2 linked regions of the Acaryochloris sp. CCMEE 5410 genome follow. Each later gene encodes a partner of the first gene's protein in a complex. Links are inferred from orthologs where the notes say so. Each region holds a gene or a part of one and is shown on either strand. Other genes may lie near its edges.

Evidence for each region.
Region 2: the proteins of mfd (region 1) and uvrA are in contact, whole or in part, in a crystal structure (PDB 4DFC), measured with the Escherichia coli proteins. The link is inferred for Acaryochloris sp. CCMEE 5410 from one-to-one orthologs.

What each region holds. Positions count from the first base shown.
Region 1 is NZ_AFEJ02000001.1:2,290,755-2,296,445, forward strand. Bases 1,546-5,628 are described here. They hold mfd (transcription-repair coupling factor), read left to right. Parts: upstream 1,546-1,933; coding sequence 1,934-5,428; downstream 5,429-5,628. Other genes in these bases: ON05_RS10325 (hypothetical protein), read right to left, coding at 1,546-1,692; ON05_RS10335 (HigA family addiction module antitoxin), read right to left, coding at 5,506-5,628. Also shown: ON05_RS10315 (hypothetical protein), read right to left, coding at 1-424; ON05_RS10320 (hypothetical protein), read right to left, coding at 456-1,046; more of ON05_RS10325, read right to left, coding at 1,543-1,545; more of ON05_RS10335, read right to left, coding at 5,629-5,691. UniProt on the Escherichia coli protein: Couples transcription and DNA repair by recognizing RNA polymerase (RNAP) stalled at DNA lesions. Mediates ATP-dependent release of RNAP and its truncated transcript from the DNA, and recruitment of nucleotide excision repair machinery to the damaged site.
Region 2 is NZ_AFEJ02000001.1:2,667,026-2,674,412, reverse strand. Bases 3,536-7,154 are described here. They hold uvrA (excinuclease ABC subunit UvrA), read right to left. Parts: upstream 6,757-7,154; coding sequence 3,736-6,756; downstream 3,536-3,735. Other genes in these bases: ON05_RS12205 (rhomboid family intramembrane serine protease), read right to left, coding at 6,818-7,154. In the rest of the region: psbA (photosystem II q(b) protein), read left to right, coding at 1-442; ON05_RS12225 (NAD(P)/FAD-dependent oxidoreductase), read right to left, coding at 588-1,787; ON05_RS12220 (DUF4365 domain-containing protein), read right to left, coding at 2,012-2,542; ON05_RS12215 (WD40 repeat domain-containing protein), read right to left, coding at 2,543-3,499; more of ON05_RS12205, read right to left, coding at 7,155-7,381. UniProt on the Escherichia coli protein: The UvrABC repair system catalyzes the recognition and processing of DNA lesions. UvrA is an ATPase and a DNA-binding protein. A damage recognition complex composed of 2 UvrA and 2 UvrB subunits scans DNA for abnormalities.

The sequences.
Region 1 (5,691 bases):
GCTGAAATTCTCTAAATTTTATTTCTCTTTTCTCTAAACTATATAGATCAAAAGCATTATAAACTGGCCATTTAAGTGTATATTTTAGAATCTTGCCGTCTTTAATTTTATAAGTTATGTATGTTCCAGGTTCACAAGTGTTCAGTTGAACTCCACTAGAAGAGAGAGCATTCACTTCATTCTCAGTCAGAACTAGATTTGAATCGTTATCCTCTAATAAGTCATCAATAAAATGGGTTACTTTTATTTTTGCTTCTTTGCAGTCAGAATATTGTCCGGTTGATACCGGAAACTTTTCTACAAATTTAGGTGCTTGGCCTTTTTTCGCTCTAGCAACCACCAAATTACCCCTCAATACCTGAATAATAAGAAAGGGAAGGCTGATAGCACCCATCAATAGAAATAATTTATCAAAGTTGTCCATCACATATGTTTCCTAGCTATAGTTAAAAAATTTAGCTTGCAGATAAAAAACTTTGAATGATCGCAACCTCTTCTCTAACTCTGTTAAACTCGTTAATATAGGATTCTTTTTCTACTTGAGTAGCAGATTTGTTAACGGAAGAGTTATATAACTGAATAAGGCTGCCATTATTTCTTTCAAATTTCACCGAGAAAGAATTATCTAGATTAAGGAAATCATTATCAGAAAGGCTCCCTTCAATAACATGAATAGATACGATTTCTGAAAAACTGCCAACCAAACTTGGATCTTCTATAGATTTCGAGGCCAATTCTTGAACCCATATTTTTTTCTCATTTTTATCAAAGGTGAAAACCACATCAGTATTACTATTTTTATTAAAGCTAGAAAAGATAGTTTTTGAATAAAAGGTAAAAGCTATTCCTATGGGCATAGACAATAAGCAAGCAGTCTTTTTCTCATAAATTATTTCATATAAAGATGAACCAATTATCAAAAATCCCATTAAAGCTACTAACAAGACAAATAGATAAATTAATATTTTTTTTCTAGCTTCAGAATGGCGTTGAATATTTAATCGAATTAGATTATCTGTTTTTTCAATAATTGAAAATAGTGACATGATCTGTTAATTGAGGAGATGCAACTTAAGCTAAGTCTACCCAGGCTCAAACCAGCTTCATCCAAAGTTTCTCAACTGATCAATTGTCGAGGGAGCAACATCTATAAGCACTCAGTTGATTAATGCATGCCCTACAAAACATTCACTTCACAAGAGGATAAGCCCTGACTGCGCTTCGCAAATTGTTTATCAAAGGTCCATAGATGAGAGCATTGTTGGCTAGAAGGTAAATGCAGATCTGAGCCTTGTTCATACCATTGCAACGCCTGATCCAGCAAACTTGCATTACTAAGATGAACATTTGCAAGCCCAAACAGAGATTGAAGTCCTTGGATTATTTGGTTGGGGGTGAACTGTTAGGTATACCGCAAGACCCATTCTGTTTCTAACACCACGGTGTTAGGGATAAAAATCGTTTGCTCTCGAAAGAGGGCGACACTTTTCTCAAATTGCCTTTCATCTATCTCGGATCAGCAAGCGGATCAGAACATTCGTATCAGCTGTCACCATACCAGGATGCCTCCACACCCTGCTGAATCGCAGCTTCCATCTCTTCTAGAGTTTTCGGAGATCCTTGGTAAGCAAGACAGCCCATCACCTCTTCTAAGGTTGTTTTAGGAAATGGTGTAGCTAGAGTGGGCAACATATCAATTCCTATCTTGGTAGCAACAAATTCTTGGCTTGATTGCTATTAAGTGGTCATTCCATAAATACTTGAGACTTGAGTGGTTGATCCTAACTGACGCACCCTAAAGTTAGTCATAAGATCCTAGCACCACGACAAATCATCAAGCACAGCCTGCTCTGACCTTGTTATCCTATGGTGTGGTAAAGCGTTGAAAAAAGGGTGCCTGTTGCCGATGACCGCAGCAGGGAAATAAGCAATCATGAGTTTTTCTGCAATCGTGCAAGCATTGGGGCGTTCTCGCCTATCGGAAGAATTGCTGCTGAAGTTGAAAGAGCAGCAATTCTTAGAGTTATGTGGTGTGCCCCGTTTACCGAAGGGACTGGTCGCCTCTGCCCTCGCTCAACAGCGACAGCAGCATTTATTTGTGGTCACCGCCACCCTAGAAGAAGCCGGACGCTGGGCCACTCAGCTCGAAGCCATGGGCTGGCAGACGGTTTATTTCTACCCCACTTCCGAAGCCTCCCCCTATGAATCCTTAGATCGAGAGTCGGAGATGATCTGGGGGCAGTTACAGGTCTTGGCTGAAACCCTAAAGCTCAACGCCAATCCAGAGGCTGCACCCTTAGCGATTGTGACCACAGAACGGGCCTTGCAACCCCACTTACCCCCCGTGCAGATCTTTGAACCCTATTGCCTGAGCTTGGAAGCGGGGATTGAGCTAGACCTAAAAACCCTGAGCGATAAGCTCGCACGACTCGGATATGAGCGGGTCTCCCTAGTGGAAACCGAAGGCCAGTGGAGTCGGCGTGGGGACATTGTCGATATTTTTCCCGTGGCTTCCGAGCTGCCCATTCGGTTGGAGTGGTTTGGGGATGAGCTGGATAAAATGCGAGAGTTTGACCCCACTAGTCAGCGGTCTTTGGATAGTAGTGAAAAGCTGACGCTGACGCCGACTAGCTTTGCCCCGATTACCTTAGCGTCTCTGAGTGAGGCCCAACAGGTCCAAGTCAAAGCCTACTTAACAGAAGAAGAACTGGCACTTTTAGAAACCGGGACTTTAGAAGGCAGTCAGCGGTTTCTGGGGATGGCCTTTGAAACGCCTGCTTCTCTATTAGATTATCTGCCGGACAATACGCTGGTAGTCGTTGATGAACCTATGCAATGTCGGCCCCATAGTAACCGCTGGGTAGAACATGCCCATGAACAGTGGGAGTCCATAAGTTTACCGGAGGCTCCACTGCCCAAGCTGCACCAAGATTTTGAAGCGGCACTGGATCAAATTGAAGTCTTTGAGCGGGTCTTTCTGTCGGAGTTGGCGGAGGACAAAGGGGGACTAAATCTGTCCAGTCGAACTGTGCCTGCAGTACCCCACCAGTTTGGCAAGTTAGCGGAGACCATTCGAGAAGAACGCGATCGCAAATTCAGTATCTGGCTGATCTCGGCTCAACCGTCCCGCTCCGTGGCCCTGTTGCAGGAGCATGACTGCCCTGCCCAGTTTGTCCCGAATCCCAAAGATTTCCTCGCCATCGATAAACTGCAAGAGCAGCACACCCCCGTTGCTCTCAAATATTCTGGGTTAGCTGAACTCGAAGGCTTTGTCCTGCCCACCTTCCGTACGGTGGTAATTACGGACCGCGAGTTTTTCGGTCAGCATACCCTGGCGACGCCCACCTATATTCGTAAACGACGGCGGGCAGCCTCTAAACAGGTCGATCCAAATAAGCTCCAACCGGGTGATTTTGTCGTCCACCGCAATCATGGGGTTGGTAAGTTTCTTAAGCTAGAGAGTCTTACCCTCAACCATGAAACCCGTGAATATTTGGTATTGCAATACGCCGATGGCACCTTACGAGTTGCTGCCGATCAGTTGGGCTCTCTGTCTCGATTTCGGACCACGGGAGAAGGTCGGCCCCAGCTCAACAAAATGTCTGGGAAAGCTTGGGAGAAGACCAAAAATAAGGTTCGCAAATCCATTAAAAAACTGGCGGTGGATCTGCTGAAGCTCTATGCCCAGCGGGCTCAGCAGGAGGGCTTTACCTTTCCTCTCGATCAGCCCTGGCAAGAAGAAATGGAAGACTCCTTCCCCTATCAGCCCACTGCCGATCAACTGAAAGCTGCCCAAGATGTAAAGCGGGATATGGAAAACCCTCGCCCTATGGATCGGCTGGTGTGTGGGGATGTTGGCTTTGGCAAAACTGAAGTAGCCACCCGTGCGGTCTTTAAAGCTGTTACCGCAGGTAAACAGGTGGCCTTCCTCGCACCGACCACCATTCTCACCCAGCAGCACTACCACACTCTTAAAGAACGGTTTGCTCCCTACCCGATTCAAATTGGTCTCCTTAATCGCTTCCGCAGTGCCGAAGAACGCAAAGATATTCAAAATCGATTAAAAACCGGAGAGTTAGATATTGTCGTCGGCACCCATCAACTACTGGGGAAAAGCGTCAACTTCCGGGATTTAGGCCTGCTGGTGATTGACGAAGAACAGCGGTTTGGGGTGAATCAAAAGGAGAAAATCAAAACTCTAAAAACCCAAGTGGATGTGCTCACCCTTAGCGCTACTCCCATCCCTCGGACCCTATATATGGCCCTGTCTGGGGTGCGAGAAATGAGCCTGATTACCACTCCACCCCCCTCTCGTCGTCCGATTAAAACCCATCTGTCTCCCTACGATCCAGAATCAATTCGCAGTGCCGTGCGCCAGGAGCTAGACCGAGGCGGCCAGATCTTTTATGTGGTGCCTCGCGTGGAAGGCATCGAAGAAGTGGCGGGTAAGCTGCGGGAAATGGTGCCCAGTGCCCGGATTGCCATTGCCCACGGTCAGATGGTGGAGGGGGAGTTGGAGGCGACCATGCTCACCTTTAGTAACGGCGACGCGGAGATCCTAGTCTGTACCACCATTATTGAATCGGGACTGGATATTCCCCGCGTAAATACCATTTTGATTGAAGATGCCCAAAAGTTTGGCCTCTCCCAGCTCTATCAGCTTCGAGGTCGGGTGGGGCGCGCGGGGATTCAAGCCCATGCCTGGTTGTTTTATCCCAATCAAAGTTCCCTCACGGAAAAAGCCCGCAAGCGACTTCGGGCGCTGCAAGAGTTTAGTCAACTCGGGTCTGGCTATCAGTTAGCCGTTCGAGATATGGAAATTCGGGGCGTCGGTAATTTGCTGGGGGCAGAACAGTCGGGACAAATGGAGGCCATCGGTTTTGACCTGTATATGGAGATGCTGGACGAGTCCATCAACGAAATTCGCGGTCAAGAAATCCCCCAGGTGGACGAAGCCCAGGTGGACCTCAACCTAACCGCCTTTATTCCCGCCGATTACATTACCGATTTAGATCAAAAGATGAGTGCCTATCGGGCCGTGGCCTCAGCAGAGACCAAAGCCGACCTTACCCAAACCGCCGTAGACTGGAACGATCGCTATGGTCCGATTCCCGATTCAGCCCAACAGCTATTGCGAATTATGGAACTCAAGCAGTTGGCAAAGTCCCTAGGCTTCTCGCGGATTAAACCAGAGGATAAACAGCATGTGATGTTAGAAACCCCGATGGAGGAACCGGCCTTTAAGTTACTGAAGGAGAATCTACCTGAACATTTGCGATCGCGTTTCGTATACTTCCCCGGTAAGGTAACGGTCCGAGGGCTTGGCGTTATGAAAGCCGACCGCCAATTGGAAAGCCTGATCGACTGGCTAGGCAAAATGAAGGGGGCCTTGCCTGAAGTCGAAAAAGCTTTAGTGGAAGCAGGTTAGAGCTAAGGTTATCACCTGGAGCAAGAGGTTAATTGCCTGATATCCATAGCATAACGGTTGCGGGGTGAAACGCTTTGTTAGGCAACAGATAAACGTTTGATCTCTATATCACCAACTGCTTGCTCAGCTTGCCACAGGTCATATTGCATTTGTTGGTTCAACCAACTTTCAGGAGACGTATCAAAAGCTTTACTTAATCGAATCGCCATTTCAGGACTAATTCCTGCTCTACCATTTAAGATTGCAGATAGAGTCTTTCTACT
Region 2 (7,387 bases), 370 kb from region 1 along the record:
GCACGGTTCCTTGGTTAGCTCCACCCTAGTTCGTGAGACCACCGAAGGTGAGTCCGCCAACTACGGTTACAAGTTCGGCCAAGAGGAAGAGACCTACAACATCGTTGCAGCCCACGGCTACTTCGGTCGTTTGATCTTCCAATATGCATCTTTCAGCAACAGCCGTTCCTTGCACTTCTTCTTGGGTGCCTGGCCCGTTGTCTGCATCTGGTTGACTGCAATGGGCATCAGCACCATGGCCTTCAACTTGAATGGTTTCAACTTCAACCACTCCATCGTTGATTCACAAGGTAACGTTGTGAACACATGGGCTGACGTATTAAACCGCGCCAACTTGGGTTTCGAAGTTATGCACGAGCGTAACGCTCATAACTTCCCCTTAGACTTGGCTGCTGGTGAGTCTGCTCCTGTTGCGCTTACTGCTCCTGTCATCAACGGTTAATTCTTGAACTGATTCAGTTCTGAATTAAAGGTTGAACCTCAGTTAAACTGAGAACCTAATTTGAATAAAGCGCTCCTTCGGGGGCGCTTTATTTTTGTGTAGAGGCGTATGGACTTCAGTCTTTTATTGGCCTGACGGAGGCGAGTTAAGTGGATTTAGTGGTTAGCTCATACTGGTAGAGCCAATCTGAAAATACCTTTTCGTTGACTTTGGCCTGGTCTGGTACTTTTCCTAAGGATGTTTTGAACCATCGAGGTCGTAGAAAAGGTTTACGCATTTGAGCAGCGGAATACATCGTCCGATATTGAATGGTATGGGCGCGTTCAATACGGCTGTTTTCGTAGTTTTTCAGAGCGTTTGCTAGATTGTCCTGTTGAGATAAACAGGTGGATAAGGCCCACACGTCTTCAAAGGTGGTGTTGGTGCCTTGTCCTAAGAAAGGTGCCATTGGATGGGCGGCATCCCCGACTAGGGTGACTCTGCCGTTGCTCCATTGGGGCAAGATCATAGGTTCGCATACGGGTCTTTCAACGATGGTGACTGCATCTGTGAGGTTCACCAGTTCTTGTAGGGCAGAATGCCATTTGGAGAGTTCCTGCAGGACTTGGGTTTTGGCTGCTTCGGGATGTGGGGAGCGATGGCCATGAGGTATGGCCATCTCTAATGCCCATGAGATATAGCCTTGGCCGTTATCTAGGAGGATTAAGCTTTTGCCTCGCTTGGCAAAAATGGTGGTGTGGTGAGGGGGAAGCAAGGGATGCTGATATTTTTGGACGCCACGCCAGGTCATCCAGCCGCCATAAGCTGGGTCTTCTAGGTCAAAGAGTTGTTTGCGGACGATGGAGCGGATGCCGTCTGCGCCAATGAGTAGGTCAACGGTTGCCGTTTCGCCATTTTTAAAGGACAGATTTACGCTTTGTTGGCTCTGGTCAAAGTGAATGAGTTGGTGATTGAGGTGAAGGGTTTCTGAAGGGAGTTTGGTCCTCAATATTTCCTGGAGGCTAAACCAGCGCACGGCTAGAAAGGGCTGATCGTAATCGTCATCTTTGACAGGTCGGTTAAGAAGGGGCCATCCTCTAGCGGTTCTGATTCTGAAGCGATTAAGTTTTGAACCTTGTTGTTTGAGTTGTTGAACAATATCGGCATCAATGGCGGCTAGGCTTCTGACTCCGTTGGGGGATAGGGTTACGCCAGCACCAATGGGTCGAAAGGCTTTGGCGCGTTCATAGATGTGGACTTCTATGCCTTGTTTTCTGAGGGCGATTGCTGCGGCTAGTCCTGCGGGGCCTGCACCGATGATGCCAACTTTTTTGAGATACGTATGTGGGGACTGCTCTAGTTGCATAGATTAACCTGAGTTCGGGATAAGCAATCTCTGAAACTATTGATTTTGCGCCTTTTATGATTTTCGCTTGGCTTAGACATCTGCGAATAAGCTCCGATATAGGGATTATTCTTAATAAAGCGGACTGATTATCAATAAGAGATGGTTTAGTTCAACGGTTGATTTTCTGAACCGTATACCTGAAAAGGATTTCTCGTATTTCTTTATCCCGAACTCAGGTTAGATTAGGAATGAAGAGTCTTCTCCCGCCAACATCTAACGCTTGTAACGTTGAAGCGCTCACCAATAAATTCGATTTGTCGAATCTGTTTTGTGCCATTGAGGGTTTTCCGTTTCAGATACTCCCTAATCTCCATCCAGCGAATTTCGCCTTCGGAAGTGCGAATAACTAGCATGACTGGATATGCTTGATTCATCCAGTATTCAACATGCCGCTGCTTGGGAATTTTAAAGATTTCCACTCCATCTTGTTTTCTTTCTGACAGATAAGAGTCACCTGATTTGAGCTGTAAGTAAAGGCGTTTACCCGTTGCTTCGCCATAATCATTCTTAAATTCAATCTCCATGTCAAGGCCGTGGTCACTGACAGTGAATTCACGGGAGATTTGGCCAGCTAAAGCAACAATTGAGATGACATCACCAACCAGAGCACGATCTTTACTTTCGTTATCCAGTGCATCTTGGTCTTCTGCTTCCAAAGTGTAATGCAGCCGTTTGATCTGATTGTTGGCTATTTGTGGTGTCTTATAAGACACCTACCACCAACGTAGAACACCATTGATTGCAGATGCATAACAACGGTGACCGTCTGAGCTGAAGGCTACGCTATTGATTGAGGCAGTGTGGCCCTTCATCACTCGCAAGGACTGTCCGCTTTCCACATCCCAAAGCCGCATCGTACAGTCTTCAGCACCTGAGAGAGCCAGGCGACCGTCAGCACTGAATGCTACGCTCATGACAAATTCAGTGTGGCCTCCCATCACACGTAGGGTGCGTCCGCTTTCTAAGTCCCATACTCGCACTGTTCTGTCATCAGAACCTGAGAGTGCAAATCGGCCATCAGCGCTAAAGGCCACGGTCCATATGGAGGAATCATGGCCTTCCATTACTCGTAGGGTGCGTCCGCTTTCTAAGTCCCATACCCGCACTGTCCTGTCATCAGAACCTGAGAGTGCAAATCGGCCATCGATAGTGAAGGTTACGCTCAGTACAGTGCCAGTATGGCCCTTCATCAAACGTAGGAGTTGTCCACTTTCTACATCCCATAACCTTACTGTTCGGTCTTCAGCACCTGAGAGAGCCAGGCGACCGTCAGCACTGAAGGCCACGCTCCAGATGATGTCAGCATGCCCCGTCATCACTCTAAGATTTTTTCCGCTTTCAATATCCCACAGCCTTACTGTTCTGTCAGATGATCCTGAGAGTGCTTGGCGACCGTCGTTACTAAAAGCCACACTCAATACGGTGTCTGTGTGATCCTTCATCACTCTAAGATTTTTTCCACTGCCGATATCCCACAGCCGTAACGTTTTATCTGAAGAGCATGAAAGGACTTGACGATTGTCGGAGTTGAAGACCATACCATTGACATAGCCTGAATGACCCTTCAACTCAATTACACCTTGCTTGAGATTTTTTGAGTCCAGAATCCGAGTGTCTTCGTTAGTTTTAAATCTGTTCGGTTGATTATAAATATCAAGGCTAGCCTGCATATGTCCATCACTGATGACTAAACTGGGCTAGTGACTTTTGAAGAGGTGTATCATCCAGTTTGTATGGCATATATCAGTGGACTTGATTCAGTGAAGCTTTGAACTGAAAGGTATCGCTTTACTGCTCTCCCACTGTCCCAATTGACACATATAGCATCGACAATCGGGAAAAACCTCACCCTCCCTCGACTTTTGCGAAAACTCGCAAGTATATTCTAAAACTAGAATTGTCGGATTTAAGTGTCAGCAGCAATAGTTGGAGGGTGCAAAGCTAGTACTTGCTTGAGATATTGGCCTGTATAAGACTCAGCGACATTCGCAACCGTCTCTGGCGTACCCGTTGCCACCAACTCACCGCCTCGATCACCACCATCCGGCCCCAGATCAATCACCCAATCCGAGCAGCGAATCACATCCAAATTATGCTCAATCACCAATACTGAATTGCCCTTATCCACTAGCCGCTGCAACACATCCAGCAGCTTGTGAACATCATAAAAAGACAACCCCGTCGTCGGTTCATCAATCAGATATAGCGTCTTCCCCGTTGCCCGTCGAGACAACTCCGTCGCCAACTTCAACCGCTGCGCTTCCCCACCCGACAGCGTTGGAGCCGTTTGTCCCAGCCGTACATAGCCTAGCCCCACATCCACCATCGTTTGCAGCTTATTCGCTGCCTTAGGGATATTCTCACAAAACTTCAGGGCTTCCTCCGCCGTCATCGCCAGCACATCCGCAATCGACTTACCCTTGTACTTCACCTGTAGTGTTTCCCGGTTATACCGTGCCCCCTTACACACCTCGCACTGCACATAGACATCCGGCAGGAAATTCATCTCAATTACATTCACGCCTTGCCCACCGCAGGCTTCACAGCGCCCGCCCTTAACGTTGAAGGAAAAGCGACCGGGTTTATAGCCACGGGCCTTGGCTTCCACCGTTTCCGAAAACACACTCCGAATCACGTCAAACACCCCCGTATAGGTGGCGGGGTTAGAACGAGGCGTGCGGCCAATAGGGGATTGGTCAATGACGATGGCTTTATCCAAACTTTTTAGGCCCGCCACCCGATCTAACTCAATTGGGAACGGCACCTTAAAGCCCAAGTGATGCTGCAACGCCGGATACAGCAGCTCATTCATCAAGGTCGATTTCCCCGACCCCGAGACCCCGGTAATACAGACCAGCTTACCCAAGGGAATTTCCACATCCAGGCTTTGGAGGTTGTTGCGATAGGCATTATGGAGGCGCAGTGCTCGGCCATTCCCAGCTCGGCGTTCAGGCGGGGTAGGAATCACTCGTTTCCCAGACAGATAAGCCCCCGTCAAGGATTCATCGTTATCCAGCAGTTCTTCTAAGCCCCCCTGCACAACAATATCGCCGCCATGCACCCCTGCGGCAGGGCCAATGTCCACTAGGTGGTCTGCCGCTCGAATTGTATCCTCGTCGTGCTCAACCACAATCAAAGTGTTGCCAAGGTCCCGCAGCTTGGTTAGGGTTTGTAGCAACCGGTGATTGTCCCGCTGATGTAGGCCAATACTAGGCTCGTCCAGAACGTAGAGAACCCCCGTTAGACCCGCACCAATTTGAGTCGCCAGACGAATTCGCTGGGCCTCTCCTCCCGATAGGGTCATGGCGGTTCGATCTAGGGTCAGATAGTCCAACCCCACGTCCAGTAAAAACTGCAATCGGGCCTTAATTTCTTTGAGTACCAGCTCCCCAATTTTGGCCTGGCGAGCACTCAAGGTCATGGCATTAATCCGTTCCAAGCAGTCGCGAATAGAAGCGCTGGTCAGATCGGGCAAGCAGAATTGGCCCATCCGCACTGATAAGGCTTCTGGCTTCAGTCGCCGCCCCCCACATACTTCACAGGGCTGCTGAATCAGATATTTTTCTAGCTTTTGCCGATACTGCTCGGAGGTGGTTTCCCGATAATGCCGATCCAGCAGCGGAATCACGCCCTCATAGCGTTTGTGATAGCCCTTCGATTCCCGATAGCGAGAATCCACTTCCATATAGATGGGTTCTTTGGTGCCATGTAAAACAATATGGCATTGCTCGTCCGTTAGATCGGCCCAGCTTGTTTGTAGCTCAAACCCAAACGCCTGCCCCACGCTGTAGAGCAGCGAGAAGTAATAGGTATTGTCTTTCTCCGACCAGGGAGCAATGGCGGCATAGACGGGCAAATTGGGGTCCGGGACAATTAAATCTTCGGAAAAGACCTTAAGGCTCCCCAAGCCATGACATTCTGGGCAGGCCCCATAGGGAGAGTTAAAGGAAAATAAACGAGGGGAGAGTTCTTCCATCACTGCCCCATGCTCGGGACAGGCAAAGTTCTCGGAGAAGACAGAGAGTTTGGGTTGGGTTTCGTCACCGTAGCTGCCTTCTGCCTCGGCAACTTTCAGCGACTTGGCCTGGGTAATGGGCACCACCTTATCGGAGGGGGCAGGCAGGATCTCTACCATCACGATGCCTTCAGCCCGTTGCAGTCCAGTGGAGAGGGAATCCGCGAGTCGTTCCTCAATCCCCGGCTTCATCACTAGCCGATCCACCACCACTTCAATGTCATGCTTGAAGTTTTTATCCAGATTAATGGCATCGCTCAGTTCTCGCACGTCACCATTCACCCGCACCCGGACAAATCCTTCCGAAGCCAGACTAGACAGCAACTTTTTATGGGTGCCTTTTTTGCCGCGAACCACGGGGGCCAGAATCTGGAACCGCGCTTTCTCCGGCAGGTCCATCACCTGATCAACCATCTGGTCAATGGTTTGGGGCGTAATGGCACGATCGCAATGGGGACAGTGTGGTTCTCCTGCCCGTCCGTACAGTAGGCGCAGATAATCGTAGATCTCGGTGACCGTACCCACTGTGGATCGAGGGTTGTGGGAGGTGGATTTTTGATCGATGGAAATGGCGGGACTCAGACCCTCAATGGCATCCACATCAGGTTTATCAACCTGGCCTAAGAACTGGCGGGCATAGGCACTGAGGGATTCCACATAGCGTCGTTGCCCTTCCGCAAAGATGGTGTCAAAGGCCAGGGAAGATTTTCCTGACCCCGACACGCCCGTAAAGACGATCAGCTGATCGCGGGGGAGGTCTAAATCAATATTTTTGAGGTTATGCTGACGGGCTCCCCGAATTCGAATCCGATGGTCGGCGGGAATCTTCGTTTTCTTGACCCGACCATTGGGAGAGGAACGACTGGCCGCTGCTTTCTTCTCTTGTTTGGGAGCATTAGCGCGGCGGGGCATAGTAACATTTTGAAAAATTACTTAATAATTCTACCGCTTATTTGTAGGCTTCTTGGGGCAATTAGGCTGCTGATTTGGGTTTTGCGGTTAGCCATTTGGCCGCCAGTCCGCCCCCAATAAAACCAAACAGGTGGCCTTCCCAGGAAATATGAGGCATAGTTGGCAACAAGCCAAACAGCATACTGCCATAGACAATCGACACAAACACCGACAGGGTAATGGCAGGCCAACTGCGCTCAAAGTATCCCCGAAATAGAAGATAGCCGAGGTAACCGAAGACCAAGCCACTGGCCCCAATATGAAGGGTATTACTGCCGCCAATCAGCCAGGTGCCTAGACCACCCACCACCATCACAATCAAACTGACGGAGAAAAAGTCCATAATCCGCCGTACCATCACCAATCCGCCCAAGACCAAGAAAGGAGCTGTATTCGCGATTAGATGTCTGAAGTTGCCGTGTAGAAAAGGCGCAAATAGAATACCCCGTAGGCCAACAAGGCTACGGGGTTGAATACCAAACTGAATCAGTGAATCACCCGTCATCCAATTGATCAGTTGGATGCTCCAAAGTGCGATTGCACAGAGTCCTAAAATTTGAAGTTGGGTTTTGAGCTGATCTCTCATGCAGGT